Regions from separate parts of the Paenibacillus sp. 19GGS1-52 genome, predicted to be linked through region 1. Evidence: a T-box and tRNA genes for the amino acid it is inferred to sense, from the RefSeq annotation. Region 1 holds a T-box; the other holds one or more tRNA genes.

Region 1 (15,388 bases):
TGCCTTCTTGAATCCTTATCAGGATGCTTCAGGCAGTGGGTTTAATATTATCCAATCCTTGACCGCTCTGGGAGAGGGAGGAATTAAGGGTTCCGGCTTTGGACAGAGTGTGCAGAAGCTCTACTATCTGCCTTACCCTTACACCGACTTTATCTTCGCCGTAATCGGTGAAGAACTTGGTTTTGTAGGGACCACGATCTTCTTGCTGCTGTATCTGTACTTTATCTGGAGAGGTATTCTCATCGCGCTAAGATGCACCGACCCCTTCGGTACGCTTGTTGGGATTGGTGTAATGGGACTTATCGCTATTCAAGCCTTCGTTAACATCGGTGGTGTGACCAAAACCATTCCTCTAACCGGTGTGACCCTGCCATTCATCAGCTATGGAGGCTCTTCGCTGCTAGTCAGCATGTTGTCTATGGGCATTATGTTAAGCATTTCAAGAGAGACCAACCGCCCGGCCAAACAGGAAGTAACTAAATCCGTAACAACAGTCAGACAAGTACGGGCACGGTGAGTTCGGCAATACGATCCATAGTTGCATATTAAGAAGCAAAAAGTGTCCTCAATCCATGTATGGATTTGAGGACACTCTTTTTTTGTTGTTATTCTTATAATGTGAACAAATTATATTACTAATTAAGAAATTTCATCATTCTTGAAGGCAACGCCTTCAACCTTAACATTCACTTCAACAATGTGAAGTCCTGTCATGCTTTCCACAGCTTCGCGTACGTTTTGTTGAAGCATCCGGCACACCTCGTGAATCGGTGTTTCATAAAGAACTATAATACGCAAATCCACGGCTGCTTCCAGCTGCCCTACTTCAACGGTAACACCCTTCTGCACATTCTTACCACTCAGGCGCTTCGCCCAGCCTTCCGATAAGCCGCCAGACATGGCTGCAATTCCTGGAGTCTCCAAGGCAGCCAATCCGGCAATTTTAGAGACGACGTCATTTGAAATTCGTATATTTCCCATTTCTAGTTGAAGTTGTTCTGCCATGCCATATCCCCCTCACACTCATTATTAATTATTGTAATTCCAAAACAGGCTAAAAAGCAAATGACTTTCTCTCAATTCCGTTTACACTTAGGAACAATTTGGGTATATTGATTATGAAATCAACTTACATAAATAGACTGGAGTGTGCAACACATTGAAAAAATGGATTTCTCCGGCCCTGCTGGTCATTACCTTTGTCCTTAGCGCCATTGGACATTTTGCGAATTGGGACCATACGCTTCAATTCGTATTGTCTGCGGTCTCTGTCGTCTTCGTAGCTGGCTTTCTAGGCCGGGCAACAGAAAGCGTAGCCCATTATGCTGGGCAGAGATTAGGCGGCTTTCTTAATGCCACCTTCGGCAACGCTGCGGAGCTGATCATTGCCTTCTTCCTGGTAAAGGAAGGACTATTCGATATGGTCAAGGCTAGTCTCACCGGCTCCATCATCGGTAATCTGCTGCTTGTTCTGGGCCTTAGTATATTCGCTGGCGGCATGAAGTACAAGGTGCAGAATTTCAACGTTACACTCGCCGGACTCAACGGCTCACTGATGATCGTCGCTGTAATTGCCCTGTTCGTGCCTGCCATGTTCTTCAATACCCATTCGATTACTGAGAAAGATACAGATGTGTTAAGTCTCATCGTAGCCGGACTGCTTATTGCTTCCTATATTGCCTGGCTCGTTTTCTCTATGATTACACACAAGAAATACTTGGGGGACGTCACGGAGGACAATGAAGAAGAATTGCCGAACGAACATGCTCCTGCCTGGTCCATGAAAAGATCCATCCTCTATCTGGTGATAGCAACCGTTATGGTAGCCTTTGTTAGTGAATGGCTTGTTGGCACATTGGAGACATTGACTGAACGCTTTGGCTTCAGCGAGCTGTTCGTAGGTGCATTCCTTGTAGCCATCATCGGCAACGCAGCTGAACATAGCGCGGCGATTATGCTGGCTATGAAGAACAAGATTGGGGCCGCAGTGGAAATCGCCGTTGGCAGCAGCCTGCAAATTGCCTTATTCGTAGCGCCTGTGCTAATCTTCGTCAGTTATTTTATGGGAACTACAATGGATATCGTATTTACGACGATTGAGATTGTCGCTATTGCAGTCTCCGTATTCATTGCCAAGTCGATTATACAAGATGGGGCAACCAACTGGTACGAGGGGCTGCTACTACTGACTGTCTATCTGATTCTCGGGGTCTCCTTTTATCTTGTATAGTACTTAAACACAGCAAAAAGCGCACATGAGCGACCCACCTGTCCTCATGTGCGCTTTTTTATAACATAAATTAAACCGTGCAAATAATACTATGAATTCGCATTCGCCTTGTTATTCAGTGCTTCATAAAGTACCGACAAATTGCGCTCCAGTTTACTCAGCACCATTTTCCCAGTCAGCTCTTGTACTAATCCAACTCTAACTGCAAAATCGACTTGTCTGGAGAAACCATACATTTGGGTATCCAGTACTTCCTCATAGAGAGGGCAGTACCGTGTTGCCAAATTCTCCATCTGCACTTCGATAAGCTTCTCAATTTTATCGGCATCTTCTTGTAGAAGAGTGATCGCTCGTAGATTGATTTGTTCCTGCAAATCTGATGAATTCATAGATTTTCCCCCCCATGTCCAAAAGTTTCAGCTGCTATTGCTAGTTTATTTAATATTAGTCGAAATTGCATATCAATACAACAATTCAGTTTGCAAAAGCTTTTACTTTCATATATATTATGAACCCTTATAATTTATTATATTTTAAAAAACGCCCCGCCGCAAACCGGCAGGACGCTTTTTAGAAACAAATAATTACTCTGCTACTACTGTAAAGTTTAAGCCATGTTTCGCAAATACTTCACTCATTGCCTTCTTAGCTTCTTCAGCATCTGCTCCATGAACATGAAGCTCGTAGCTCTGGCTTGATACCAATGTAGTGAACAAACCGAGAATACTCTTAACATCAATGTACTTGTTTTCCGCTTGAAGAACGATAGATGAATTGAACTGGCTTGCCGTTTGAGCAATATCCACGATTGCCGCATTGTTACTGGACATATGAATCCCTCCGCAACTTGATTATGAAACTTAAGTCATTTGTAATCAATTCCATGATACATTGAATCCGCTTACTCACGCAAGGAGTTTTCTTATCTTTACATTTTATTTCAGGTTTTCGGGGTTCAGACCTGCTAATTCAGGAACTACAAATAAGCCATCCTTACGGATCAGGATATCATCAAAATAGATTTCTCCGCCACCATATTCCGGACGTTGAATCAGCACCAGATCCCAGTGAATCGAAGAACGGTTGCCATTATCAGTCTCTTCATAAGCCTGACCTGGCGTAAAATGCAAGCTGCCAGCGATTTTCTCATCGAATAGTATATCCTTCATCGGGTGCAGGATGTAAGGATTAAAGCCAATCGCAAACTCGCCGATATGACGGGCACCGTCATCCGAATCTAGGATATCATTCAGCCGCACAGTGTCGTTGCTGGAAGCATCAACTATTGTACCGTTCTCAAAGGTGAATTTTACATTTTCAAAGGTTATACCATTGTACAGGGTTGCGGCATTATAGCTAATGGTTCCGTTCACAGAATCGCGGATAGGCGCACTGTAGACCTCTCCATCCGGAATGTTCTTCTGCCCGGAGCATTTCTCGGCGCCAATTCCCTTAATGGAGAAAGTAATATCTGTACCTGGCCCGGAAATGTGTACCTTATCTGTACGTCTCATGAGATCTGCCAACGCGTCCTGGGCTCTGTCCATCTTGGCATAATCCAGATTGCATACCTGGAAGTAAAAGTCCTCAAAGGCTTCCGTACTAACATTGGCAAGTTGTGCCATACTTGCGTTGGGATAACGCAACACAACCCATTTGGTATGCTTGACGCGCTGCTCACTATGTACAGGGTGCGAGTAAAGGGAATTATACAACTTCATGTTCTCTTCCGGGATATCGGAGAGATCATTTACATTCTCCCCTGCACGAATACCAATATAACCATCCATTTGCTTCATACGGTTTAAGTCTATTTCCGCCCATGTCTGAAGACTTTCGCGTGTTGCATATTTCAGCATGCTGCGCAGGACTGTCCGGTCTGTCAATTGTACAAAAGCATGACCGCCAGCTTTGCCGATCTCCTCCACCACCGCTTTAATTAAATCTCTTTCACTGCCAATCATTTCGACGAGCACATTCTCGCCAGGTTGAACGTTTACAGAGTAGCTTACAAGGTTCTTCGCAAGCTTCTGAATTCGGGGATCCATCATTCTTCTTTCTCTTCCTTCCTCATTTGCGTAAATAAAATGCCTTTCTATTGTAACACGCTAGCGCACAAAATATTGTGCAAACTTAACAAGAAACATCAACGGTAACCATAGAAATCAACCTGCATCACATAGGTCTCGGTGTCAGTTTTTCCTCCGCTATAATTCACCGTTCTTTTCCAACTGAGCCGTTTGGGCAGATTACGTTTCGTGTCAACAGTCACATGGTACACTGCTGATATTTCGGCTTGCTCAAGCTTCTTTTGAAGCTCACTGTTCTTCTTCTCCCACAAGGTCAATAAAGCCTCATTGACTTTCAGTTCCTTCTCAGTCGTCTTCTGGTTCTGATCCTTGAGAACAGGACGCAGGTCCATCATCGCTCGTTCCAGATCGGTAGACAGCTGATCTCGCGCCTGTGCAGGGGTCAGTTCAATTCGCAGCACCCTCGTACCTCTTGCAGCACCCATTTCTTCAGTCACCACCTTATCCATTACCTCCAGCTCTTCAAGCTGGTGCAGCGGGTTGAGGGCAGGCAGAGGGTTATCCTCTCCAGACGAGGGGGCGGCCGACAAAAGCTTCCATTTGCCTTCTTGTTTCTCCAACTGGCTATAATAGGACAATGCCACTGTCGGACTCTTCGCAAGTTCTTTAATATCGCCAGTGGCTGCAGGTAGGGATGGACTCTTATCCGGCAGAAGCGTATATAAACTTACCTTATTGTGATTTTCGACTTTACCTCCATAATAAAGCGTTGCTTCCGGAACGGACTTCCCTCCGCGCAGCAGCGTGGCTGCTCCTTCAAAGGTAAGCGCATCGCTTCCTGCAACACCAGATAGCGCCAAGGCCAAATCTTCCTTAGCTGGCTTGTCTTTAATTGCGCTGCAACCACTGCAAACCACGCAATTAAACATTATGATTACAAATATACACCTTTTATAGAATAACATCTCGCTCATTAACCTCATGCCTTTCCCGGACTGATTAAATAACCTACTATAGGTTATCCCTTGAGCCGGGACTTATACTGATTATAGTTTCAAAAAAAAAAAGAACCCTCAGGATCACCCAGGGGATTCCTCAAAATGATTTAATTGTCTTATTGTCAACTATAACCAGGTTGCGCCCATTGTTCTTTGCTTCATACAGCGCCATATCTGCTCGGTAGAACAGCGACTCTACACTTACGCGCTCATCCGTCCAGCTCCATTCAGCAATTCCGCAGGATACTGTGACCTGTGGTTCTGTCTCCCTCATCACCCGTTCGCGAATCCGTTCAGCGACTAGTACAGACTGTTGTACGCCAAGCTGTGGCAAATATACAGCCAATTCCTCACCGCCCCACCTGGCGGCAATATCCCCTTGACGAATGGATGATTTCACAATCTCACTGACCTGTTTTAAGATCTTATCGCCCTTTTGATGGCCGTAGGTATCATTTACAGCTTTGAACTGGTCGATATCAACTACTATCAAGGAACCACAGAAATCTGTACTTTGTCTCTCCTTAATCATTTCGTCCAGATAATGACGGGCATATAGACCGGTCAGTGTGTCTCGGTTCGCGAGACGCCGTACTTCCGCATGTAACCGCGCATTTCCAACGGCAAGTCCAATATGTCCTGCCATGGCTTGTAGGAGTCTGTAATTGTCATAAGAAAAGTAATGAGCGTCTCGGTGGGCAAGCATAATCGCTCCTCGCACTTCTCCACCCACGCTTAATGGTGTAGCAATTAGCGACTGCGACTCTGTAGAATCCATTAACCGTGAAACCGTCGCATTATTATTTATATAGTCTGATAATATTAGGGGTTCCCCTGTGGCATACACCTTTCCACCCAGTCCTTGTCCATTCTTTAATATCTCGTGGAGTAAGGGGGGATGGTTACAAGCAATCACCTCAAGGCCGCCTTTTTCTTCATTCATATGTACAATGCAGCAATAGTCGGCCTCAAACATTTCCAGCAGCTCTTCAAAAGCGAACTGAAAAACCTCCCCCAAGCGCAAGCTCTTGTTCAGTCGTTGCGTTAGTTCATTGCTCATGCGCAACTCGCGGATTAGCTGGTTGGAGCGCTCATACAGCTTTGCATTCTCAAAGGCTGTACCAGCCGTATCAGCTACCATGGAGAGAAACTGCAAATCCGTGTCTGAGAAGACCGGATTATCCATGACCATATGGAATACACCATAAACTCCCTGTTTTCCACTAAGTGGAAGGCCAATCTCAACGACGTGACTGTCCTCCATGCTTGTTTCTATTGCAACCCTGCCATCCTTAAAAGCCCTAGCGCGCACATCGTTTTTTGTCCAAAGTAACGGAAGTGGTTTAACCTGCGGATTAGGACTGCGATGATCCTGCGACATAAACAGTTCCAAGCGAGCACCAGGATACATCGCAGAAATACTATCTATAACCTCTGTTAACACGGCATTCACATCTATATTGTCATGCATCCTCTGGACGATCTGGAATAATAGTGAACGGCGGTTGCTCTCCCGCTCTGCATGTAAATGAACATTTGCAAGATCAGATACAAACACATGCTCAAACCTACGGTAAAAGCACGTTTGGAAATGCAGTGCCATGGCTTCAGCGGTATGCTTTCCGCCCTGCTCATATTGTTCTGTAGGCATCGCACACCCAAGCAAAGTAAATATCTCCCCGTGGTTGCGCGTAAGCATAGGTATTGTAAAGAAATTCACATCTCGCCCCTCGACTGAGAACTGAATTGTATGCATTCTGCCAGAGATCACACTTACAGCTGCTACCTCTTCCCATTGCGGTCGCCACTGCTCTTGCCTCTCTTTTATGTTGTCTATCCATCTACCTTCAGCGTCGAGAACACACCACTCCCAAGTCTTCGCAAACGGAAGAGCAGTAAGTTCTCCCAGCCATTCGATGAAGCTATCTGCAATCAGATTGGCTGCATAAGGGAAATCATAGGATACAATGTCCGTTTCCCTGAGCCACGCGGCGGGATCATCAAAGTCTCCGTCTGATTGCATCGTGGTCTTTAACAGCATACGACTGTCCTTAGGACCGTATGCTTCCTGTTCTGACATAAAGAGGATCCCCTTTGCATCTAAAATTAAAATCTCATTTTCCGATAACATCTAATTAGCTATATTTTACTCTCTTTCCTCCCGTAATGCATTATATTTTCCTCATTTCCGGGATTTTTTTTAGGTCCTAAGAACTAACGACAAAGTTTTACAAAAACTCTTATAAGATACGCTTGACATTGACTGTTGTTTTCATATAATATTTATTGTTGAACAAGACTGTAACCAGTCTTACATGGCGTAACGTTGTGTCACCCTCACGCAATTCGTTACTATCAGGACAGCGGCTGAACTTTCCTGACAGTGTGAGAGCATTTAATTGCTATTCACGGATACGAAAAGCGGCACAATAGAGCCTAATTCAATTGAAATTACAATTAAAAAGGAGTCTATTATAATATGGCACGTTACACAGGACCGAAATTCAAACTCAGCCGCCGTCTAGGTATTTCCCTTAGCGGTACAGGAAAAGATCTTAAACGCCCTTTTCCACCAGGACAACACGGAGCTAACCAACGCAGAAAAGTAAGTAACTACGGAATGCAGCTTATGGAAAAACAAAAATTGCGTCACATGTACGGTTTGGGCGAAAAGCAGTTTAAGACTCTTTTCACTAAAGCACAAAAGATCCAAGGTATTGCCGGCGAAAACTTTATGTTCTTGCTTGAAAGCCGCTTGGATAACCTCGTTTACCGTCTTGGTTTTGCTAACTCCCGTGCTGGTTCACGTCAGTTAGTATCCCACGGTCACGTAACTGTTAACGGCAAAAAAGTCGACATCGCTTCTTACCGTGTAAGCTTGGGCGACGTTATCGGACTTCGCGAAAGAAGCCGCGCTATGGGTTCAATCAAAGAAGCTCTTGAAAACCGTTCACACCTTCCAGCTTACTTGGAATATGCTGATGGATCATTCGAAGGCAAATATATCCGTTTGCCAGAACGTTCCGAGCTGTCCCAAGACATCGATGAAAAACAAATCGTCGAATTCTACAACCGTTAATATCTCGCTTATAGCGAGTATGATCAAAGCCCCCGGATTTTCCGGGGGCTTTTTTTGTTGATATTAATAGCCTTTAGGCAAACAACAGGCTGAAAATGCTAAACAGCAAGTCCCACTGTACCGGAGACTTGCTGTTTTATAATTCCTAATTATAAGATTAACGCCTTATGACAACGTTAGCTTAGCGAATTTCCGTTTACCTACTTGCAAGATATCGCCCTCCTGTGGCGTCAAGTCCGCATTAGGGTCCTCCAGTTTCACCTCGTTCAGCTTAACTGAACCCTGCTGAATACTGCGTTTGGCCTCCCCATTGGAGCCCGCAAATCCAAGCAGAGTGAGCAGTTTAACAAGTTTGATCGTGCCATCTTCCAACTCTGCGGCAGGAACTGCAAAGATCTCGATATCATCCGGCAGCGCACGCTGCTGGAACACAGTGACGAAATGCTGCTGTGCAGCATCTGCCGCAGGAACACCATGATACATGCGTACAAATGTGTGAGCCAATTGCATTTTAGCATCTCTCGGATGCGTTACGCCCTCTTGCAACGCCTCTTTCAGAACCACAAGCTCACGATTGCTGATATCAGTGGCCAACTCATAGTACTTAAGCATCAGTTCATCAGGTACCGACATCGCTTTGCCGTAGATTTCGTTCGGCTCTTCATCGATACCAATATAGTTACCCAGGCTCTTGCTCATCTTCTGTACGCCGTCAAGACCTTCAAGCAAAGGTGTCATAATCGTAGCTTGAGTATCCACACCATATTCCTTCTGCAGCGTACGCCCCATCAGCAGATTAAATTTTTGATCCGTTCCTCCAAGCTCCACGTCACTCTTCAAGGCAACAGAATCCATTCCTTGCATCAGCGGATAGAAAAACTCATGGATACTGATCGGCAGACCACCTTGAAAACGTTTAGTGAAATCATCACGCTCCATCATACGTGCCACTGTTACTTTAGCGGACAACGTCACAACTTCAGCAAAGGTCATCGGGCTAAGCCATTCCGAGTTGTAAAACACTTTTGTTTTATTCGGGTCTAATATCTTGTAGATCTGCTTCTTGTAGGTTTCGGCATTACGCTGTACATCTTCTTCCGTCAATTGCTTGCGCGTTTCCGACTTGCCTGTAGGATCTCCGATTCGTCCGGTGAAATCTCCAATAATAAGCTGCACTTGATGTCCCAGCTCTTGAAACTGGCGTAATTTATGCATAACAACTGTATGACCGACATGGATATCCGGCGCTGATGGATCAAGCCCCAGCTTTACATTAAGGGGTACACCCGTAACCACAGATTTGATGACTTTGCGTTTCAGTTCTTCTTCCGGAACAATCTCCACGACACCACGAGATATGACTTCCAGCTGATGCTCTACTTCCTGCTGTTGAACGTCCGATAATTCTTCCCATTTCATACTTATGTTCCTCCTCTAAGTTCTAACTGTGCCACCACGACAAAAAGAGTCTATTTCTCATCCCAAGGGACGAGAAATAGACTCGCGGTACCACCCTAATTAAAATCCCTGCTATGTAGGTTAACACTGCAAAGGACTTTCACTTCATTACATATAACGGGATTGCACCCGGTCCCAGACTACTTAACAGGCAAAATATGCTTGTTGTTCCTCCAGACAGCTCCAGACTGTAATTCAAAGGGGCTTGTTATCGGTTCACACCACCCACCGACTCTCTGAAAATACAAAGCTTGCCTTCTACTGATGTCTTTCTGCGCTTTTTTTGATATCCAATTGAATCTATTTATATCACAAGCACATTTCAAAAGTCAAATCCTTGCGGAAAAATTGCTCTCAAGTATAAGCGCATTCAAAATCGCCAAATTGTGCTATAATAATTCCGTTAAAAGGAGGATTATCGTCGATGGTTGAGGAGATCAAAAAGAAAACTGTAAAAAAGCATCCACCCCGTAGATCCTGGTTCCGCAGGTTCGGCTCCGTAGTCAAGTGGATGTTTATTCTTGGCATACTGGGCATTCTGTTTGCCAGTGGCGCTGTGGCAGGTTACGTCACTTCTATAGTGAAAGAAGACCCTGTCCGCTCCGAGCAATTCATTCAACAACAAATTAGCCAGAACTCTATCACTGGATTCGCTTATTTCCGTGATGGAAGCCCTATCGGCCAGCTCCGTACCGAAGAAGACCGCAGGCTCATTGAATACAACAATATCCCCCAGCTTATCATTGATGCAGTTCTTGCAATAGAGGACAATAATTTCTATGAGCACAATGGCGTAGATTTCAAGGGTACCTTACGTGCCGTCAAGCAAAAGCTGCTGAACGAGTCCGTTCAGACTGGGGGCAGTACGCTTACCCAACAACTCGCAAGACGTGTATTCCTTAGTCTGGACCGGACAGAAGACCGCAAAGTGAAGGAGATTTTATTATCACTGAGACTTGAACGCTTCTTATCCAAGCAAGAAATTCTAACAGCATATCTGAACAAGGTTCCCTTTGGTAATGGCTCTAACGGCTACAACTTATTTGGGATTAAAGCAGCATCCAAAGGAATATTCGGTCAGGATAATCTGGACAAACTGAATATAGCCCAAGCTGCGTATTTAGCAGGTCTACCTCAGCTGCCATCCGCTTATTCCGCCTTCAACGGACTGGGCGAGTTCAATGAAACGGCATTCAACAGGGCCTTGGAACGGCAGCATCTTGTACTTCGCCGGATGCTGGAGGAGAATAAAATCACTACCTCCCAATATGACGAGGCTCTCGCTTTCGATATCAAGAGCTCTCTGGCACCGTATACGAAGAAGGCTTATGCTACCTATCCTTACCTGATGCTGGAAACAGAACGCAAAGCAGCCGAAATTCTTCTGACCCTGAACAACGGGAAGGCAGATGTGACAGGCACTGCTAGTGCCGTCAGTACAGATAGTACTGCCGCTGTTACGGTTGGTACTGATGATAGTGCAGCTCGTCTAGAGGAGGCACGGCAGCAGTTAATGACTGGTGGTTACCGGGTCTACACCACAATTGACAAGAAAGTTTACAGTGCCATGCATAGCATCTCGGAAGACAGTAATAACTTTACAAAAGACAGCAAAGCCAGAGGCAAGGAACAGACAGCTGGCATTATGATCGACAACAAAACCGGGGCAATCCTCGGGATGATCGAAGGCCGCGACTTTAAAATTGAGCAGATGAACTACGCAACGCAAATGGTCCGTCAGCCCGGCTCTACCATGAAGCCAATTGCTGCCTATTTACCTGCCCTTGACGCGGGCCTAATCCAGCCTGCTGGCATTCTGGATGATGCACCTATTATTCTGAAGGATGGTACCAAAGGCTTCCACATCCCGAAAAATGCCAACAATCGCTATCAGGGTCTGGTCACCGCACGTTATGCGCTTAACAAATCATTAAATTTGCCAGCACTTAAGCTGTTTAATGACAAGGTTGGGATAGATAATTCTTGGGCCTTTGCCAAAAAGCTGGGGATTACAACGATTACGGATGATGATTACAACGCGCAGACAGGAGTTATCGGTGGACTACGTTACGGCGTATCTGTCGAAGAATTAACTAATGCCTACTCTGCAATTGGCAATCAGGGCGCATTTAATGATGCCTATATGATTGAGAAGATCGTGGATTCGGAAGGAAAGATCGTGTACCAACATAAGGTGAACCCTGAACAGGTATTCTCCAAGCAGACCGCTTTTCTGATGACTGACATGCTGCGAACCGTAATTACGGAAGGTACCGCCAGTGTAGTCAAAAGCAAATATAAACATTTCAACGATGTTCCAATCGTCGGCAAAACTGGCTCAACCCAGAACTATGGAGACGTCTGGTTTATGGGCTATACTCCGGACGTTACACTTGGAATGTGGGTAGGTTATAAGGAACAGATCAATACCCTTCAGGGAGATACTCAGAAACATCAGGCTCAGACTTTATGGACCAAGGTTATGAATGCAGTTATTAATAAACAACCACAGATCTTTGTGACGAAGAAATTTCCACAGCCTGAAGGCATCGTCAAAAAGACAGTTTCCGCCTACAGCGGCAAGCTTCCTACTGCACTGACCGACAAATTTACCACAGACCTTTTTAATGTGAAATATGTACCCACAGAAAGTGATGACGGCATCTCCAAAGCTAAATATATTACTTATAATGGCGTCAATTATATCCCGCTGGATGGAACGCCCGAGGATTTCCTGAAGGAACAGATTGTGGTCAAGCGCGAAAAGCCGATTCAGGATCTGGTCAAAGAACTGATGGCCGCCTTCCCTGCTATGAAAGAGCATGAACCGATAGCATATTATATGCCAGCTGATGCGAAGACAGATTATCCTACTGAGGTTGATCCACGTGTGGATGATGGCACAGCCCCAACAGCACCGCGTAATGTCAGAGTCTCCTATAGCACTGGTAAAGCTGTAATCAGCTTCACGCCAAGCGGCTCATCGGATGTTGTGGGTTACAGATTATACCGTTCCTTAAACGGTGGAGCTTTCCAGAAACAGGCTGTTCTTATGGCAGGTGAGACTTTGGTATTCCAACCTGGAACTCCTTCTAGTGTCAATGCTACATTTTATGTAACTGCCGTGGATGTGGCCGGTCATGAGACGGCTTCGGGCAGTGTAGCTGGCGGGGCTACGCCGACACCGGAGGTTACACCAAGCCCAGAAGTGCTGCCTGAGACAACACCAACACCTGGAACTGAGATCCTTCCCGGAGGAATTCCAGATGATCCTGGAATGATCATAGTGCCGCCTGCTGGAACTACGGATACGACTACGAATGGTGGAAATGCACAGGCCACAACAAATTCTGCAGGTAATACTGCAGAAAAACATTAATAAGCAAAATAGATTTTTCAATTAGTCTAAGATCTCTATACTCGTTTCAATACTAGCAAGATCAAAACCCAGCAAGTCTCCCGTTTGGAGACTTGCTGGGTTTTGTTTTCGTTCTATTACGTCTTATTGATATTTCGTCGCGCTAATCCTCTATAGTCGATAAATCTCCAGCTGGAAGATGCAGCTCCCATGCCTTCAGCACCCGGCGCATAATTTTGCCTGAACGGGTCTTGGGCAACTTATCCTTGAATTCGATCTCTCGGGGGCTGCATGCGCTGATAGTCCCGCTTTGACAAAAGCAGCGATTTCTTCTTTTAATGCTACCGTTGGAAGATACCCCTCCCGCAAAGATATGAAGGCCTTGATAATCTCCCCCCGAATAGCATCGGGTTTACCAATTACACCAGCCTCAGCTACAGCTGGGTGCTCCACCAGCTTGCTCTCTACCTCAAAGGGACCGATACGCTCACCAGAAGAATTGATGACATCATCGATTCTTCCTTGGAACCAGAAATACCCCTCTTCATCCATATAGGCTGAATCACCAGAAATATACCAGCCGGGAATACGAAAGTATTCCTCATACTTTGCCGGGTTGTTCCAAATGGTACTCATCATAGAAGGCCATGGCGTTTGGATTGCCAGATTGCCCATCGAATAGGGTGGCAGAACATTGCCGCGATCATCCAGAATTGCAGCTTGGATACCAGGCAACGGACGACCCATAGAGCCCGGTTTGATGTCCATCCCTGGATAATTGCAGATCAGCTGTGCGCCAGTCTCCGTCATCCACCACGTATCATGGATACGCTGGTGATATACTTTTTCTCCCCAACGTACTACTTCAGGGTTAAGCGGTTCACCCACAGACAGCACGTGGCGCAGACTGCTCAAATCAGTTCCCTGCAGGCTGCTCTCCCCTGCCCCCATTAACATGCGGAATGCAGTCGGAGCACTATACCATACAGTCACTGCATTGCGCTTAATCGTCTTATACCAGTCCTGCGGACTAAAGCGCCCGCCTCTAACTACATTGGTCACACCATTCAGCCAAGGGGCGAAAATCCCGTAAGAAGTTCCCGTGACCCAGCCCGGATCTGCTGTGCACCAGTAAATATCATCTGGCCGTAGATCCAGTACTATTTTGCCGGTATAATAATGTTGAATCATTGCTCTTTGCACATGGTAGACACCTTTGGGTTTTCCTGTCGAACCACTTGTATAATGCATAATTAGACCATCGTCCAAACCTAACCATTCCAAATCCAGCTCTGTTGAGGCTGCGGTCATTTCTTCTTCATATCCAAAGATTCCCTGTGCGGGCTCCGAAACACCACCTACCAGAAAAATATGGCGCAGTGCAGGCAATTCGTCACGCTTTACCCGATGTAATAATTCAGGTGTCGTCACGAGCGCTACAGCCCCGCTATCCTCCAATCGATCCTTGACGGCTGACTCCATGAATGCCTCAAACAAAGGTCCGGCTACAGCCCCAACTTTAAGTATGCCAAGCAGGCTAAAATAGAGCTCAGGCTGGCGTGGCATAAATATAAATACCCGCTCTCCCTTGCCGATGCCATATTTACGCAAGACATTTCCGAACTGATTTGATCTTTCCCGCAGATCGGCAAATGTATAGGATTCTTCCCGCACAGCATCACTGTATAGCAGGGCGGTTGACTCACCCCGTCCTTCGAGGACGTGACGATCGACTGCCTCGTAGGCCATATTCACCTTACCGGTTTCATACCAAGAGAAACTTCGCTCTACGTCCTCCCACTCAAAATGGGTTACAGCCTGCGTGTAATCAGGCATATTAGAGCTCATGCCACGGCTTGGCAAAATTTCACTATGGACTTGACCCATCACTCTTGCCTCCCTCACTTTTTTGATTTAAGCTCTAAGGGTGAGAATCTTCTCTTAATTAATGATGTCAATATGCTTATTGTGAATTTTTTATGTCCAAATCAGTATATCACAGGAAGCGTTTACATTCCATAATTTATGCAGACTGAAGGGAGCTTTGGCCATGGAACATTACAAAATCCCCATTTCTCATACGCTTGGATACGCCGATAGAACAATTACGGTGAGCGGACCGCGTTCTCCTGAGACTCTGGAGGGCCTCAGCATGCATAAAGACCTTGATGCCTTTCGTAGTCCACGTGAACAGTTAGAAGCCCTTATAGAGATCGCCAGACTGCCTGAAGGCCG
Region 2 (15,388 bases), 3.2 Mb from region 1:
ATATATGCCATTCTTCAGCTTAAATTTTTTACTTACCCGTCTCAGTTCTAGGATGCCAAGCCCCCCTTCCAGTCCTGACTGCAATGAGCCCTATTTGGGATGATTATTGTATCATAATTATTTAAAAACTGTTTTATTAAAAATCTCTTTAAATAATAAGGTATTTCCTTTACTGTGTCACTATTTTTCTCAAATTATAACAAGAGTGATGTCCAATTCTACAATAGGTTCAAATGTGAGATCGGCATTTCTCCACACTTCTTCCATATCCACAGCAAAGTTATATAATGTAACATATATCATTTACTTTTCGAATATTATGCTTATAATTGAGTCTAAACTTGATGTTTATAACTTAGTTCCATCATGATCTCCACGATATGTAATGATTAGTAACATAATTATAGTTAGATCAATGATTTCAGCATAGGGAAGTGATCTCCTTGTCGGTAACCTTACTTCTCTCATCGAATGAATTTAAGAAGAAGCTGTCCCGCTGTTATAATGAAGTACACAAAGAGTTGTATGGTGTTGGTGTTACACAGCTTAAGATTGATGCCGTAAATGATACGATGATTATGTTTCTGGTGAAGCATCAGCGGGTTACCGCACTTCGTGCCCTAGAAGAACATTATCCAGAGTTGAAGCAGTCTGTTGATGCTGCGCTGCATCAGGAATTCAAACGTAGAATCCAGAAGAAGCTGGCCGAAGAAATGAAGCTGGCCGTCACTGGCGTATTACGGGATTATGAGCCACAAACTGCATGGGCTTGTACTGTAGTTATCACGGATGCCGAGAAAGGATAAATGAAACGGGATTTATCTCGCGGATTTTAATATAGCCTACTTCTCGTCATGTTAATCTGCCTATAACCAGCAAGTAATTGTTATTCCGCATAGTCGGCTTATCTCGATTTCATCCTGATGAGCTGCCACATAAATAAGGTTTGCCCGAATTCTGTTTACAGACTGAAGGAAGCCGTTGATTAGAGAACATCTCTATGTCAACGGCTTCCTTTTGTTTTTTTATACAGAATCCCAGCCAGTACCCTTTCTAAAGGAGAACTCCAATCATGAAAATTATAGTCGCTCTTACAGGAGCAAGCGGAGCCATATACGGCTACTCCCTGATCCGCAGCCTGCATCAATTAGGCATAGACACCTATGTTATCGCCACTAGCGCCGGAGAGAATGTGCTCCAATATGAATGTGGCATCGACATGGCTGAGATCGCGGAATATGCGACGGTGCTGCCAAACAGTGATTTGTTCGCACCTGTAGCCAGCGGCTCATTCAAAACTGACGGAATGGTCATTATCCCCTGTTCCATGAACACACTGGGTGCTATCGCCAATGGGCTGGGAGATACTCTGCTGAGCCGTGCGGCCAGTGTGGTGCTGAAGGAAAAACGCAGGCTCATTATCGTGCCCCGCGAGACGCCACTCCATCTCATTCATTTGGAGAATATGCTTAGGGTTGCCCGCGCGGGAGCAGACATTATGCCTGCCTCACCAGGATTCTACAATCATCCCACAGAGATCTGGGAGCTGGTTAATTTTATGAATGCCCGTGTCCTCGATGCTTTGGGGATTGAACATCAATTAATGAAAAGATGGGGTGAGGCTTAAAGATGGCAGCGCTGAATATTAGACAATTACTGGAGCATTGGGAGAGGAACGGCAAGCTGCTGCGGATACGTAGAGAAGTTGACCCCCGCTTCGAGCTCGGAGCAGTAGTTAAAGCGGTAAAGGGTGCGCAACCCATACTCTTCGAGAAGATCAAAGGGTATAACGTACACATGACTGTTGGGCTTGGCGGCTCCAAAGCGCTGATGGCTGAAAGTATGGATATGCAGCCTGGCGACATGCTTCCTCGCCTTATCGAGGCCCTCGTGCATCCGCTTGCGACCCGCAAAGTGGAGCACGCTTCGGTCCATGACAACGTTATTACCGGCCTGCTTAACTTGAAAGATTACTTTCCTGTATGCACTTATCATGCTTTGGACAGCGGAGCATATTACGTCTCAGGAGTCATGGTCGTTAAGGGCCGGGACGGACATACACGTTATACTTCCATCCGGCGGATGCAGCTGCTGGATGGCAACCGGACCAGTATTTTAATCTCTTCACCAGAATTATTTCAACAATACAAAGAGTTTGAAGAGCGTGATGAGCCGCTGGAAGTCGCGTTTATGTTTGGCATCGTCCCGGCTGTTGTTCTGGCTTCACAGGTCAGCACACATCTGTTTCATGTAGATAAGCTGGATGTTGCCTCTGCCCTACTCGGCGAGGCACTTGCAGTAGTTCCCTGCAAGAGCGTTAATCTTGAGGTTCTGGCTGAAGCTGAGGTTGTCTTTGAGGGGCGGATTCTTCCTGGGATTCGCGTACCCGAAGGACCATTCGGAGAGCTCGGCGGATATTATGGACCACGTTCAGAACAGCCAGTGGTAGAGTTCTCCGCCGTAACTTACCGGAACCATCCCATTTGGCAGACTATTCTCCCAGCTAGCTATGAAGAGAAGCTGCCTATGGCTATTGCCCGTGAAGTAGCCTTAATCAGCTCCATCCGGCAGGTTGTGCCTACCGTTCAAGACGTTCATATCACAATGGGTGGCGTAGGACGGTATCATGCAGTCGTTAGGATTCGCAAAGTAAGCGAGGGTGACGGCAAAACTACTCTGCTAGCTGCCTTTGCCGGTGACAAGGACTTGAAGCATGTGGTTGTCGTCGATGAAGATGTTGACCTCTTGAATCCGCTTGATGTGGAGTGGGCCATTGCCACCCGGGTTCAAGCCGATCTGGATCTGTTCATTGTCCCTGGCGCCAAGGGTTCTCCGCTGGAACCTTCCCACAATCTTCGCGGGGTCACTGCTAAGATGGGCATCGATGCTACGTACCCGTTATCGCAAGCGGAGCATTATCTCAGAACTCATATTCCTGGACAGGATGAGATTGAGCTGGCGAACTATTTATAGAGGTATAGAGGGTTCTAGGACTCTTCTCTACTTCACACTCAGCACTTGCCGTTGAACAGACACCGAATGACTCTACTTTTCTTCGGTAATTGAGATCCGTTTCTGAAACTAAAGGGATTTCCTCCCGCTAATTTTGGTAAAATCATTTATTTAGAGGATTTAGAGGGAAATATTCCCTCTAAATATTGGCATTTCGGCTGTTGCAGTCCAAAGGGGCAAATATAGCAGGAGTTTTTCCCGCTAATCTATTAATAGCCTACTAGGATGCATTTTTAGAGGGAGAAATTCCTGCTAATCTCTGTGCTAACCTTTCTCCTCATCCGCTACCGAGGCTGTACATGCGATTTAACCAGTTATGTTCTGGCGAACACTGATTTCAGCGTGGATGCGCAAATCTAAGCTTATGCTTTCGATGTAGTTTTGCTATCAAAACTTTAAGCTTATGCTTTCGACGTAGTTTTGCTGCACAGTCATACTCGAAGATGTAAAGTTCCGCAAAACTTTAAGGAGGTGGATTATGCAAGCAATCGGATTGATTGAGACACGAGGGCTGACACCAGCATTAGAAGCGCTCGACGCCATGTGCAAAGCAGCAAATGTTAAGCTGGTGGACTTCAAGCGGATCGGCTCCGGCTTGGTGACGGTTATCGTCGAAGGCGATGTCGCCTCTGTCACAGCAGCGGTTGAGGCTGGCGTTGCTGCTTATGCACGAACCGGCGGTGAGCTCATTTCGTCAAATGTCATTCCGCGCCCGCATCCGGATTTAGCCACAATGCTCTACTAAACAAGATAAAACAAAAGTTTCTTAAAGGAGGTGATTACATTTGTCCGATTTTATGAGAAATGTTGTTTCAGAGGTATTGCAAAGAAACCATGCTATTCCTTTTTCCGGTGTCACTCCCGCCCATCCGGAGGATTATAGCAAGCCACAGCCGCCAGTCAAGAGGACTAATTACCAGAAGGAACAAGCTGCCAAACGGCTGGCCCTAATTGCCGGTGCTGCTGCATCAAGCTCCAGCAGCTCCAACCTTTCCAACAACTCTGGCAATTCCAGTAGCTTGGGCAACTCCATTGGCAGCGGTAGCAATACTCTTTCTACCCACTCTGGCGGCACCATTAGCTCCACTAGTGGAGCACTCCATACTCAACATTTTGTCGAGCATTGTTTATCTCCACTGCTTCTGCGCACCTTATCGCACAAGAATGTGGAGGTTAGTTCACCTGGAAATTCACACATAAAGGCTCAACTCCATACACCTGAGACCTCTGAGCCTTTCCGTCTCTCAACTGCGAGGGATATGGACGCCTGGCTCTTCCCGGATATCTCTACCGCGCTTCGTCCTCTACTGGGAATCACCAGCCGAAATTACAGTGCAGCTGGTGTCATCAGTACACGATCCTGCCATCCGGGACAGCTATTTGCTGCAGAGAAGATTCTAGCAGATGACCCTACGCTGGAAGCCGAGATTTACTGGGGAGAAGCTGATCCTCGTTTCGAGCTTAAGCTGTTCAGCAATCATTTTCACAAAGTAGCCATCAAGCTGAAGGAAATAGTTGATCTTTTACAGGTCGCTTCTACTCGCAGAGTGCAGTTGTTCGTCAGCCTGAGCCCCACCCCGCTCCTCCGCCAACATTTGGGGGCAGGGCAGCAAGAATCCATTGCGGTTGTAGATGCCGCTTCACGCTGGAACAGCATCGGACTGGTACAGCAACTGCTCTACCGTTGTCCCCATCCTGAACTGAAAATTAGGGCGGAGCACAGCTATGTAACAATAACCGGAACTTCTGCTCAGATAACAGCTGTAGAGGCAGAGCTTAAGACCATGATGAGGGAGGACTGAACATGCAAGCGCTGGGATTAATTGAGACTCTTGGGTTCACAACCGCCGTTTCAGCAGCAGATGCTGCACTTAAGGCAGCAGATGTGCGACTAGTGGCCGTAGAGAAGGTTATCGGTGTTGGCGGTTCATTGGGTGTGACTATTCATCTAAGCGGGGATGTTGCTGCAGTCAACGCCTCCGTTGAGGCTGGAAAGGCAGAAGCACAACGAGTCGGCAAGGTAATCTCTGCCCATGTCATCGCAAAAGCTCACGAGGATGTGACTCACAAGATATTGTCGAAATATTTACTGGAAAAAGAAAACGCCGCTCCCGCATCTGTTACTATCTCCTCTGCTACTGACCCGCTCACAAAGACTAACAAGCTGAAGTCGGATACTTTACCAGCTTCACCTGGCCCTACAGATTCAACCGAATCAACCGATTCAGACGACAAACCAAACTAAATTGATGGAGGTTTTTATAATGGGAGAATCACTGGGATTAATCGAAACAAAAGGTCTTGTAGGGGCAATTGAAGCTGCGGATGCAATGGTGAAAGCGGCAAACGTAGAAATCTGCGGTTATGAAAAAATCGGCTTTGGTCTCGTAACAGTTATGGTTCGTGGGGATGTAGGTGCTGTAAAGGCAGCAACCGATGCAGGGGCAGCAGCAGCCAAACGGGTCGGAGAACTGGTTTCGGTACATGTCATCCCAAGACCACATAGTGAAGTTGAACGGGCCTTGTTATCCAAAGGCATTGAATAGGAACAATAGTCACCATGGACAGCCGGCATAGCACGGTTGCTGCAAATATCCTACTGGAGATGTCTTACGGCTCCAGAGCAGCAGAGTTAAATAAAGACTATCCCCGAGTCTTAACACTGCTGGCCAATCATTTTATCGGTATGGAGGATGGGTTCGCGGCTATTCGGAAGCTGGGGGCAAGCAACGTTAGATTACGGATATGGGTAGAGGAGAATCTGTTCAACACAATGGCCCTCGAAGAGATAGTAGCGCAGTCCGGAGTTGACGATATTATACTTCCCGCCAACTCCCTGCCCCCCTCTCCCTCCGAAGCAGATGCCCTATTCATACCCGTACTTTCACTATCCCTGTTGTCCCGTCTAACTCAATTGGATACCGGACATCCATTCGTACAATTAATAGTATTGGCTCTTTGTGCAGGAAAACCGGTCGCCGCTTTAACGCTAGGGGCAGAACCAGATCATTATCGTTGGGGTGAGCAGGGTCTCTCGCAGGCCAGTCCGCTTTTGAAAGAGCAGATGTTGGCTATGGTTAGTACAATAGAAGGCTTCGGCATTAAGCTGCTAGAACCGGATAAAGTGGGGAACTGGCTGTCCTCTGCGGAAGCACCACTCAAGAAACAGATACTAACCGCCGAGGATATCCGCTCAGCACGGAAGCTGGATAGAACAATCATTGTATTGAGCAGACATGCCGTAATCACTCCGCTTGCCGCAGATATGGCCAGAGAATATAGAATAGAGCTTCAATTTAAATAGAAGAGGTGACAATCACATGCAGCTGGGACTAATTATCGGATACGTCGTTGCAACTAGAAAGGATGAGACTCTGGTTGGTGCCAAACTACTGATCGTTCAGCCGATTCACCCGGACAATACACCTTCTGGAGCAACGATCGTTGCGGTCGATACGGTGGGAGCCGGAATTGGCGAAACGATCATCTTCGTAGTCGGCAGCGTGGCTTCACGAGCGACGTTACATCCGAATGCCCCTATAGATGCCGCTATTGTCGGTATTGTAGACAGCGTGGATTGCGCCAAGGCGGGAGGTTCATAACATATGCTAACGACAGATATCAAAGATGCGATTCAGCGGCGGCGGATGATTGATGTGCTGCTCTCCGACACTGTTCACGCCGACCTTGTACTTAAAGGCGGCTATATCATTAATGTAGTTACCCGGGAAATTTACGAAGGCGATGTAGCTATAAAAGGGGATCGCATTCTACTTGTAGGCCAAGCGGATAAGCTGATTGGTCCCTCTACCGTCATTGAAGAGATGCGCGGCAAATTCATAAGTCCGGGCTTTATTGATTCACATATGCATTTCGAAAGCGCGATGCTTACTGTAACCGAATTTTCCAAATTATCCATTCCAACGGGAACCACAACATTAGTAGCAGATCCGCATGAAATAGGCAATGTTCTGGGAGTGCCGGGAATGAAAGCGATGATCGAGGAAGCCAAAACCTTACCGAACCGTGTTCTTTTCACCGTACCCTGTCTCACGCCGGATGTGCCTGGTCTAGAAACTGCTGGTGCTGATATTAGCTCGAAGGATATGCAGGAACTGCTGAATGATGATCATGTACAGGGAATCGGAGAACTGCAGGGCTTCAGCAATGTTCATCCGGTATACCGCAATGCCCCCTATCTTATTGATGATCTGCTTGCCTCTGTTTCTTACGCCAAAGCTATTGGCAAAAGCATTGAAGGCAACGCCCCCGGCTTATTTGGCCGCGAGCTTGCCGCCCATATCATATGTGGAGGTGGCCATGTCTCCTGCCATGAGACAACGACGAAGGAAGAAATGATGGAGAAGCTGCGTTACGGGGTCAGTGTATTTATGCGCGAAGGCTCTTCCCAGCGCAATATGGCTGAATGCATCCGGGCCATTACTGAGGAGGGAATGGATTCACGACGAGCCATCCTCGTCTCCGATGATATGGTTCCTGAGGATCTGCTGAAATACGGGCATATGAATGATATTGTCCGCAGAACCATTGCCGTAGGTATAGATCCAGTAGAGGCCATCCAAATGGTCACCATTAACCCGGCTACACATTTTGGCTTCGATGATATCGGCCTGCTCGCCCCAGGTAAAAAAGCCGATATCGCCGTAATCAGCGATTTAACCCAGATGAAGATCGCTCAAGTCTATATAAGCGGAGTCAAAATCGCCGAGAACGGCGAGCTCACCCGGGATATCCCCTCCTATATTTATCCCGCTTCTGTCAAAAATTCCGTTAAGCGTAAACCCGTCAAACTGGAGGACCTGCAAATTTCTGCTGAAGGCGCTCATAACACCGTTCAGATCCGGACCATCGAGGTTATTCCAGATCAAAACCTGACCGGAGCCGGAATCTATATCGCTTCCGTCAAGGATAATGTCGTCTTGCCTTCGGTCGCAGACGACCTTCTTCCCCTGCTCGTAGTCGAACGTCATGGACGCAGCGGCAAGATCGGTAAAACCTTTGTTCGCGGTATGACGCTTAAAGTAGGAGCGATCGCCGAGAGCGTAGCCCATGATACGCATAACATCATTGTCACAGGCACTAACTATGCAGATATGGTAACCGCCGTGAATCGGGTTATTGCCATGGACGGAGGCATCGCCATGATTGCAGGGGGCAAAGTTGTAGGGGATCTGCCGCTGCGCATTGGTGGGCTAATGACTGACGAACTGACAGGCAAGCAGATGAGCAGTCGGATTACCGAGCTGCATCAGCTAGCCCGTGAGGAGCTAGGATGCAGCCTGCATGTACCATTTATGCATCTTTCTTTCCTCTCACTAGTCACCAGCCCGGCGTGGAAAATAACCGATATCGGCCTGATTGATGCCGATGCCTTCACCGTGCTGCCAACACTCGCTTAAGGCTAGGTTACTGAACTAGTTTTGCGATCTAGGAAGCTTTTGCTATCAAAACTAAGCCTATGCTTCCGAAGTAGTTTTATTGCGAAGATTCTCAGGTAGCAGCGCTCCATAAAACTTTTAAGAGGTGACGAAATGGGCATTCAGGTTGTAGATCTCTCACAGGAAATCTATCAGGGGATGCCGGTCTTCCCTCCGCATCAGAAGACCATGATCTTCCCCAATATGAGTCATGCAGAGAGTAAACACAAACTCGGCTTCGAATTTGCTACCAATAATCTGCTCATTAATGAGCACGGTCCCACCCATAGCGATGCCATCTACGAATATGATCCACAGGGACAGACGATCGATGAAATGCCGCTGGAATATTTTTATGGACCGGCCATCTGTTTGGATGTCTCCCATATCTCGCCGGATAGCTACATTACCCGCCAGGATCTGGAACAGGCCTTACAAAAAGGTTATCTCCATCTCGACAAAGGGGATATCGTGCTGCTGTACACCGGTCATTATAACCGCGCTTACGGGACAGAGGAATGGTTGACCCGCTACACAGGATTAGATTATGAGGCAGCGGAATGGTTAGCCAAGCAAGGTATCGTAAATATCGGCGTAGATGCCCCTTCCATCGATAATCCGAATGATCCACGTTTCTCTGGACATTTAATCTGTCGGGAATACGCAATGACCAATACCGAAAATTTATGCAACCTCGATAAAATAGCGCAGAAACGCTTTCTGTATTTTGGGCTTCCGCTCAAAATCCGCAAAGGCACTGGTTCCCCTATCCGAGCTGTGGCCGTGTTCATAGAATAAAGAAATTGGGTGAATAACAGTGAGAAACGAAATTGTAGTTGAGGAAATCATCGTACCTGCGTATGAAGGAAGAAGTGCGCGGGTACGCAAAGGGCAGACGCTCTATATCATAGATGTGGAAGGCAAGCAGGTAGGTGATTTTGTCTGCTTTAATGCGGAGAATCCAGAGGAGCATGTGTCGCCAGTTCATATGAGATCGTCGCTCAGCAGCATCAGACTCAAAGAAGGTGACGGCCTTTACAGCAATTACCGCAGACCCCTTATGCAGATGACCAAAGATACCGTTGGTCGGCATGACTTCTTTTTTCCAGCCTGCGACTATTATCGCTATAAGGTTGATTTTGGATTGGAGGAGCATCCCAACTGTCATGACAATTTACAAAAAGCGCTCGGTAAATACCAGCTTGGCCATAAAGAAATCCCTGACCCCATCAACTGGTTCATGAATAACTCCCTCGACGAGAACTTGGATTATGTGATTGAAGAACCTTTGTCCAAGCCGGGTGATTATGTCGCCTTGCTTGCCCTCACAGATGTGATCGTAGCCCTCTCCTCCTGTTCACAGGACCTCGCGCCTGTTAATGCCTACAACGTAACCGCGCTCAAAATGCAGATCACAGAATCAAAGCCCGTATAACTCGGGTATTGTAGCACGTTCCGTCGGCGTTAAGCTATATGAACAATTGGCAACTTTCTTATAATTAGGAAAAAGCTCCTGCACCGCCGGGATAATCCGTCGCCACAGGAGCTTTCTCTAAACCCTCATACGCAATCTGAATTCCTTAGCCTCTCACAACAGTGTTCCTTGCTTTATATTCCTCAAGTGTTAGGACTTCTCCAAATATACCGATATCCCGCAGGCCAGATACATGCATATCTTCATCCTTTGAAGCGCAGCAGTCGCTGATACACATCACCTTATACGTATGATACATCGCGTCTGATGCTGTAGACCGGACGCATACATTTGTCCATACGCCAGTAACTACTACAGTATCAATGCCCTCTTCACGAAGGAATAGGTCCATATCCGTGTAGCTAAAGGCGCTATGTCGTCTTTTTTGCACAATATAATCGCCTTTGTCGATCTGCGGAGTCAGACTCGGTATGAAGTCGGAACCCCAGGTTCCTTTGATCGCATGAATCGGTCTTACTCTGAAATCCGCATCGTTCTTTCGATGAGCTTCCTGTACAAAGATGATCTGGATATCATTCTCACGGCTGAATTCGATTAATTCCTGCAGCGCCGGCACAATCTTCTCGCCATTTGGGCAACAGAGTGCACCTTCCGGGCTGATAAAATCATTTAACATATCAATAATAACTACGGCGTGTTTGCCCATAGCAGTCACGTTCCTCTCAAGTGTATCTCATTAATGTTCCAGCAAGATCTGCTTAATATTTTAACAAGCGCGGAAGTTCACTAATGGTCTGGCGTTTCACGAACTCACCGTATCCAGGTTTACCTACCACACCCAGTTCATCATCATAAACCAACGTGCCTCTGACAATCGTCTTGTCAACTTTACCTTTAAGCTTCATGCCGTGAAAAGGAGTATATTTCGGTTTACAGTGCATTTTGTCCTTATCAAGCGTCCATTCCTTCTCCAAATCTACGATTGTAAAATCGGCGTCTGCTCCAATTTCGATAGCCCCTTTTTTGGGGTACAGACCATAATGAACTGCCGGATTGGTGCACAGCACCTCTACCAGCCGTGAAAGGCTTAATCTGCCTTTATTAAAGCCTTCGCTGATCATGATTGGAACCAATGTTTCAACACCTGGTATCCCTGGAAAAGAGGTCCAGACATCCATTCCTGGAGCATCCTTTTCAGTGGCGATCTCATAAGGTGCATGGTCAGTGGCCATGAAATCAACGGTTCCATCAACCAGACCTTGCCACAAGGCTTCATTGTCTTCTGTACGGCGCAAAGGAGGAGCAATCTTCGCAAATGCCTCGAACTCAGTCATCGAGTCAACAGCGTTCAGCGTCAAGTAATGCGGGCAAGTTTCCGCTGTCACTTTAAGCCCTTTAATCTTTGCTGCCTTAATCAGTTCATTACCTGCAGCAGTACTCATGTGCACAATATGCAGACGGGCTCCTGACTCCTCAGAGAAGCTTATACCAAGCTGAATTGCAGCTTTTTCCGCCAAAATCTTACGTGCTTCCGCCCATGCGGGATAATCCATGCGTCCTTCTTTTTTCAACTTGTTCGTGTAGAAATCACAAATCGCAAAATTCTCGGCATGAATACCGATCGGCATTCCTGTTTCAGCCACAGCATAGAAGGCTTCCAGCATTTCCGGGTCAGTTACACGCGGATAGGTGGGAACAGACGGGGTCATATACACCTTAAAGGCTACGACACCCTCTGCCGCCTGCTCTTTAACGATGTTCAAAACATCGTTCCGCACATCTTCGCCGGTAACTCCTCCCCACATCGCATAGTCGATAACTCCCTTACCTTCCAAGGCGTTAAGCTTATTGTGCAAATTATCTACCGAACGGACCGAAGGCACGCTACAGCAAGGCATGTCGATAATGAGTGTAACTCCTCCCGCCGCTGCGCTGCTTGTTCCAGTAACGAAGTCTTCGCGATGAGTAAATCCAGGGTCATTAAAATGTGTATGTGAGTCAATAACACCCGGCAGCACCAGCATTCCTTTAGCGTCAATAACCTCTGCATTCCCAGCGTCAATATCTTTGGCAAACCCAACGATAATCCCTTTATCCACCAGAATATCAGTCAATACCTGTCTGTCACCTTGGGGAATACTTGCATTCTTAATTATCAATTTATAACTCATCGATACACACCTCTTCTTTTATATTGTAATTTTAAGCACAACAAAAAACCCCGGGTCACAAAAGGTATACGATAGAAATATACGTTCCCAAGCACAATTCTGCACGGTGAACAGCAATCTCAAGCCTATACCTCTTGTAGCCTGGGGCAATTTACGGTCGCCTGGTCGAAACGCTCAAACCAATCAATGAGCTTATACAAGAGCCTATTTTGTTAACCCATTTACTCGGGAGTAAATAAGTTTAATGTAATGTTTATTGACACAATCTAAAGGATAAAACTCCTTCAATACCTATATCATACCATCTCAAGGTCTAACGTCAATATTGAAAACTGTATTGTCAAAGAAAAGTCGAAATTGATGTTATGTAATATAACTCAATTTTCCGTGCAGCATTAATTGAGAGAGCGGTCTCTTCTATTAAGTTATTATTAAAATATTAATTCAGAACACAAATCATTGATGCAGCAACAAAATTCGCTTCCAATTCTTCTGCTTAGTTAGAAATTTTGTAATCTAGAACAACTTTGATGTACGAGATATTACTTATTCATTAAAATATTTATCGATCTGCAGCGACAATAGTCACTTCCACGCCTTCAATTAATTATCTAAATAGAGCTTCTCAAAAAGCCTGAAATGAGAAAAAGGTGTAAAAGATCGCTTTTACAAGCAAATCTTTTACACCTTTTTCATGATACCGGCGAGAGGACTCGAACCTCCACGGTCTCCCACTCGATTTTGAGTCGAGCGCGTCTGCCATTCCGCCACGCCGGCATATATACATAAAAATAACTTGGAGGCGCCACCCAGAATCGAACTGGGGATAAAGCTTTTGCAGAGCTTTGCCTTACCGCTTGGCTATGGCGCCACAAATGGAGCGGACGACGGGAATCGAACCCGCGACCCTCGCCTTGGCAAGGCGATGCTCTACCGCTGAGCCACGTCCGCAAAAAAAATGGCTGGGGATATAGGAATCGAACCTATGATGACGGAGTCAAAGTCCGTTGCCTTACCGCTTGGCTAAACCCCAATGTAAATTTAAAAGTAAAAAGGGCGACCGATGGGTCTCGAACCCACGAATGCCGGAACCACAATCCGGTGCGTTAACCACTTCGCCACGACCGCCATACAATACTTAATCAATCTCCAATAGTTCATTTTAAAGAAAATGGGGCGACCGATGGGTCTCGAACCCACGAATGCCGGAACCACAATCCGGTGCGTTAACCACTTCGCCACGACCGCCATATTTAACTTCAAAAATTGTATTGGCAGGGGCAGCAGGAATTGAACCCACACCAACGGTTTTGGAGACCGTTGTTCTACCCTTAAACTATGCCCCTAAAACTGGTGGAGGATGATGGATTCGAACCACCGAACACTCACGTGAGCAGATTTACAGTCTGATGCGTTTGGCCACTTCGCTAATCCTCCAAGGATGGTGCCGGCGAGAGGACTTGAACCCCCAACCTACTGATTACAAGTCAGTTGCTCTACCAGTTGAGCTACACCGGCGTATTGCTGTGTAAAAATATGGTGGCTCGGAACGGAATCGAACCGCTGACACGAGGATTTTCAGTCCTCTGCTCTACCGACTGAGCTACCGAGCCATATACAATTAAAAATGGCGGAACCGACGGGATTCGAACCCGCGATCTCCTGCGTGACAGGCAGGCATGTTAGGCCAACTACACCACGGTTCCAAATTGGTTGCGGGGGCAGGATTTGAACCTGCGGCCTTCGGGTTATGAGCCCGACGAGCTACCGGGCTGCTCCACCCCGCGTCATTAGCTATACAGCTAGATTGTGTAATAATATGGTGGAGGCTGAGGGGTTCGAACCCCCGACCCTCTGCTTGTAAGGCAGATGCTCTCCCAGCTGAGCTAAGCCTCCATAATAGAACAATTGTTATCATACCAAATTTCACGAAGTAAAATCAAGTGAAAAATGGTGACCCGTATGGGATTCGAACCCATGTTACCTCCGTGAAAGGGAGGTGTCTTAACCCCTTGACCAACGGGCCTTAGTCTTAATAAATATATGGCGGAGAGAGAGGGATTCGAACCCTCGAGACGCTTGTGGCGCCTACACGATTTCCAATCGTGCTCCTTCGGCCAAACTCGGACACCTCTCCATATGTGGCTCCCCGAACAGGGCTCGAACCTGTGACAACTCGATTAACAGTCGAGTGCTCTACCAACTGAGCTATCAGGGAAAATTCATACAGGCTTGAATCGCCTGAAAACTGAATCCGAATCGAATCTGCGTTTCTTGCTTGTTTGTGGATAAGCCCTCGACCGATTAGTATTGGTCAGCTCCATGCATTGCTGCACTTCCACCTCCAACCTATCTACCTCGTCGTCTTCAAGGGGTCTTACTAATTGGGAAATCTCATCTCGAGGGGGGCTTCACGCTTAGATGCTTTCAGCGCTTATCCCGTCCGTACGTAGCTACTCAGCCATGCTCCTGGCGGAACAACTGATGCACCAGCGGTACGTCCATCCCGGTCCTCTCGTACTAAGGACAGCTCCTCTCAAATTTCCTGCGCCCACGACAGATAGGGACCGAACTGTCTCACGACGTTCTGAACCCAGCTCGCGTACCGCTTTAATGGGCGAACAGCCCAACCCTTGGGACCTACTTCAGCCCCAGGATGCGATGAGCCGACATCGAGGTGCCAAACCTCCCCGTCGATGTGGACTCTTGGGGGAGATAAGCCTGTTATCCCCAGGGTAGCTTTTATCCGTTGAGCGATGGCCCTTCCATGCGGTACCACCGGATCACTAAGTCCGACTTTCGTCCCTGCTCGACTTGTAGGTCTCGCAGTCAAGCTCCCTTATGCCTTTGCACTCTACGAATGATTTCCAACCATTCTGAGGGAACCTTGGAACGCCTCCGTTACTCTTTAGGAGGCGACCGCCCCAGTCAAACTGCCCGCCTGACACGGTCCCCGTACCCGATGAGGGTACTAGGTTAGAACCTAGATACGATCAGGGTGGTATCCCAACGTCGCCTCTGCAGAAGCTTGCGCTCCTGCTTCTCTGGCTCCCACCTATCCTGTACAGATCGTACCCAAATTCAATATCAAGCTGCAGTAAAGCTCCATGGGGTCTTTCCGTCTTGTCGCGGGTAACCTGCATCTTCACAGGTATTAAAATTTCACCGGATCTCTCGTTGAGACAGCGCCCAAGTCGTTACGCCATTCGTGCGGGTCAGAATTTACCTGACAAGGAATTTCGCTACCTTAGGACCGTTATAGTTACGGCCGCCGTTTACTGGGGCTTCGGTTCACAGCTTCGGGTTTAACCCCTAACCGCTCCCCTTAACCT

What was found. A T-box is a leader RNA that pairs with one kind of tRNA and senses whether it is charged. The one in region 1 lies ahead of tyrS (tyrosine--tRNA ligase), so its partner is inferred to be a tRNA-Tyr.
Region 2: it has a tRNA-Tyr gene. The T-box ahead of tyrS (tyrosine--tRNA ligase) is inferred to sense a tRNA for this amino acid. The anticodon was not compared.

The regions. Positions count from the first base shown of each region.
Region 1 is NZ_CP059724.1:4,365,172-4,380,559, forward strand. It holds gene ftsW (putative lipid II flippase FtsW) at 1-517, shown strand, start outside; gene H1230_RS20370 (Asp23/Gls24 family envelope stress response protein) at 640-1,005, opposite strand; gene cax (calcium/proton exchanger) at 1,160-2,230, shown strand; gene H1230_RS20380 (Fpa/YlaN family protein) at 2,320-2,619, opposite strand; gene H1230_RS20385 (HPr family phosphocarrier protein) at 2,815-3,060, opposite strand; gene H1230_RS20390 (aminopeptidase) at 3,166-4,281, opposite strand; gene H1230_RS20395 (hypothetical protein) at 4,377-5,120, opposite strand; gene H1230_RS20400 (sensor domain-containing diguanylate cyclase) at 5,356-7,338, opposite strand; gene rpsD (30S ribosomal protein S4) at 7,738-8,337, shown strand; gene tyrS (tyrosine--tRNA ligase) at 8,503-9,756, opposite strand; T-box leader at 9,819-10,079, opposite strand; gene H1230_RS20415 (transglycosylase domain-containing protein) at 10,220-13,174, shown strand; partial or broken gene acsA (acetate--CoA ligase) at 13,317-15,040, opposite strand; gene H1230_RS20425 (GNAT family N-acetyltransferase) at 15,204-15,388, shown strand, end outside.
Region 2 is NZ_CP059724.1:1,211,541-1,226,928, reverse strand. It holds gene H1230_RS05745 (methionine ABC transporter ATP-binding protein) at 1-54, opposite strand, end outside; gene H1230_RS05740 (Na-translocating system protein MpsC family protein) at 444-806, shown strand; gene H1230_RS05735 (UbiX family flavin prenyltransferase) at 1,073-1,627, shown strand; gene H1230_RS05730 (UbiD family decarboxylase) at 1,630-2,973, shown strand; gene H1230_RS05725 (BMC domain-containing protein) at 3,491-3,757, shown strand; gene H1230_RS05720 (hypothetical protein) at 3,798-4,814, shown strand; gene H1230_RS05715 (BMC domain-containing protein) at 4,817-5,257, shown strand; gene H1230_RS05710 (BMC domain-containing protein) at 5,277-5,558, shown strand; gene H1230_RS05705 (hypothetical protein) at 5,573-6,316, shown strand; gene H1230_RS05700 (EutN/CcmL family microcompartment protein) at 6,333-6,614, shown strand; gene ade (adenine deaminase) at 6,618-8,432, shown strand; gene H1230_RS05690 (cyclase family protein) at 8,565-9,248, shown strand; gene H1230_RS05685 (DUF1989 domain-containing protein) at 9,268-9,885, shown strand; gene H1230_RS05680 (cysteine hydrolase family protein) at 10,031-10,591, opposite strand; gene allB (allantoinase AllB) at 10,644-12,056, opposite strand; purine riboswitch at 12,174-12,276, opposite strand; tRNA gene H1230_RS05670 (tRNA-Leu) at 12,755-12,833, opposite strand; tRNA gene H1230_RS05665 (tRNA-Cys) at 12,854-12,927, opposite strand; tRNA gene H1230_RS05660 (tRNA-Gly) at 12,933-13,007, opposite strand; tRNA gene H1230_RS05655 (tRNA-Gln) at 13,016-13,089, opposite strand; tRNA gene H1230_RS05650 (tRNA-His) at 13,112-13,184, opposite strand; tRNA gene H1230_RS05645 (tRNA-His) at 13,229-13,304, opposite strand; tRNA gene H1230_RS05640 (tRNA-Trp) at 13,329-13,402, opposite strand; tRNA gene H1230_RS05635 (tRNA-Tyr) at 13,408-13,493, opposite strand; tRNA gene H1230_RS05630 (tRNA-Thr) at 13,499-13,574, opposite strand; tRNA gene H1230_RS05625 (tRNA-Phe) at 13,594-13,669, opposite strand; tRNA gene H1230_RS05620 (tRNA-Asp) at 13,685-13,762, opposite strand; tRNA gene H1230_RS05615 (tRNA-Met) at 13,767-13,843, opposite strand; tRNA gene H1230_RS05610 (tRNA-Val) at 13,877-13,952, opposite strand; tRNA gene H1230_RS05605 (tRNA-Glu) at 14,008-14,082, opposite strand; tRNA gene H1230_RS05600 (tRNA-Ser) at 14,101-14,193, opposite strand; tRNA gene H1230_RS05595 (tRNA-Asn) at 14,199-14,274, opposite strand; rRNA gene H1230_RS05590 (23S ribosomal RNA) at 14,341-15,388, opposite strand, start outside.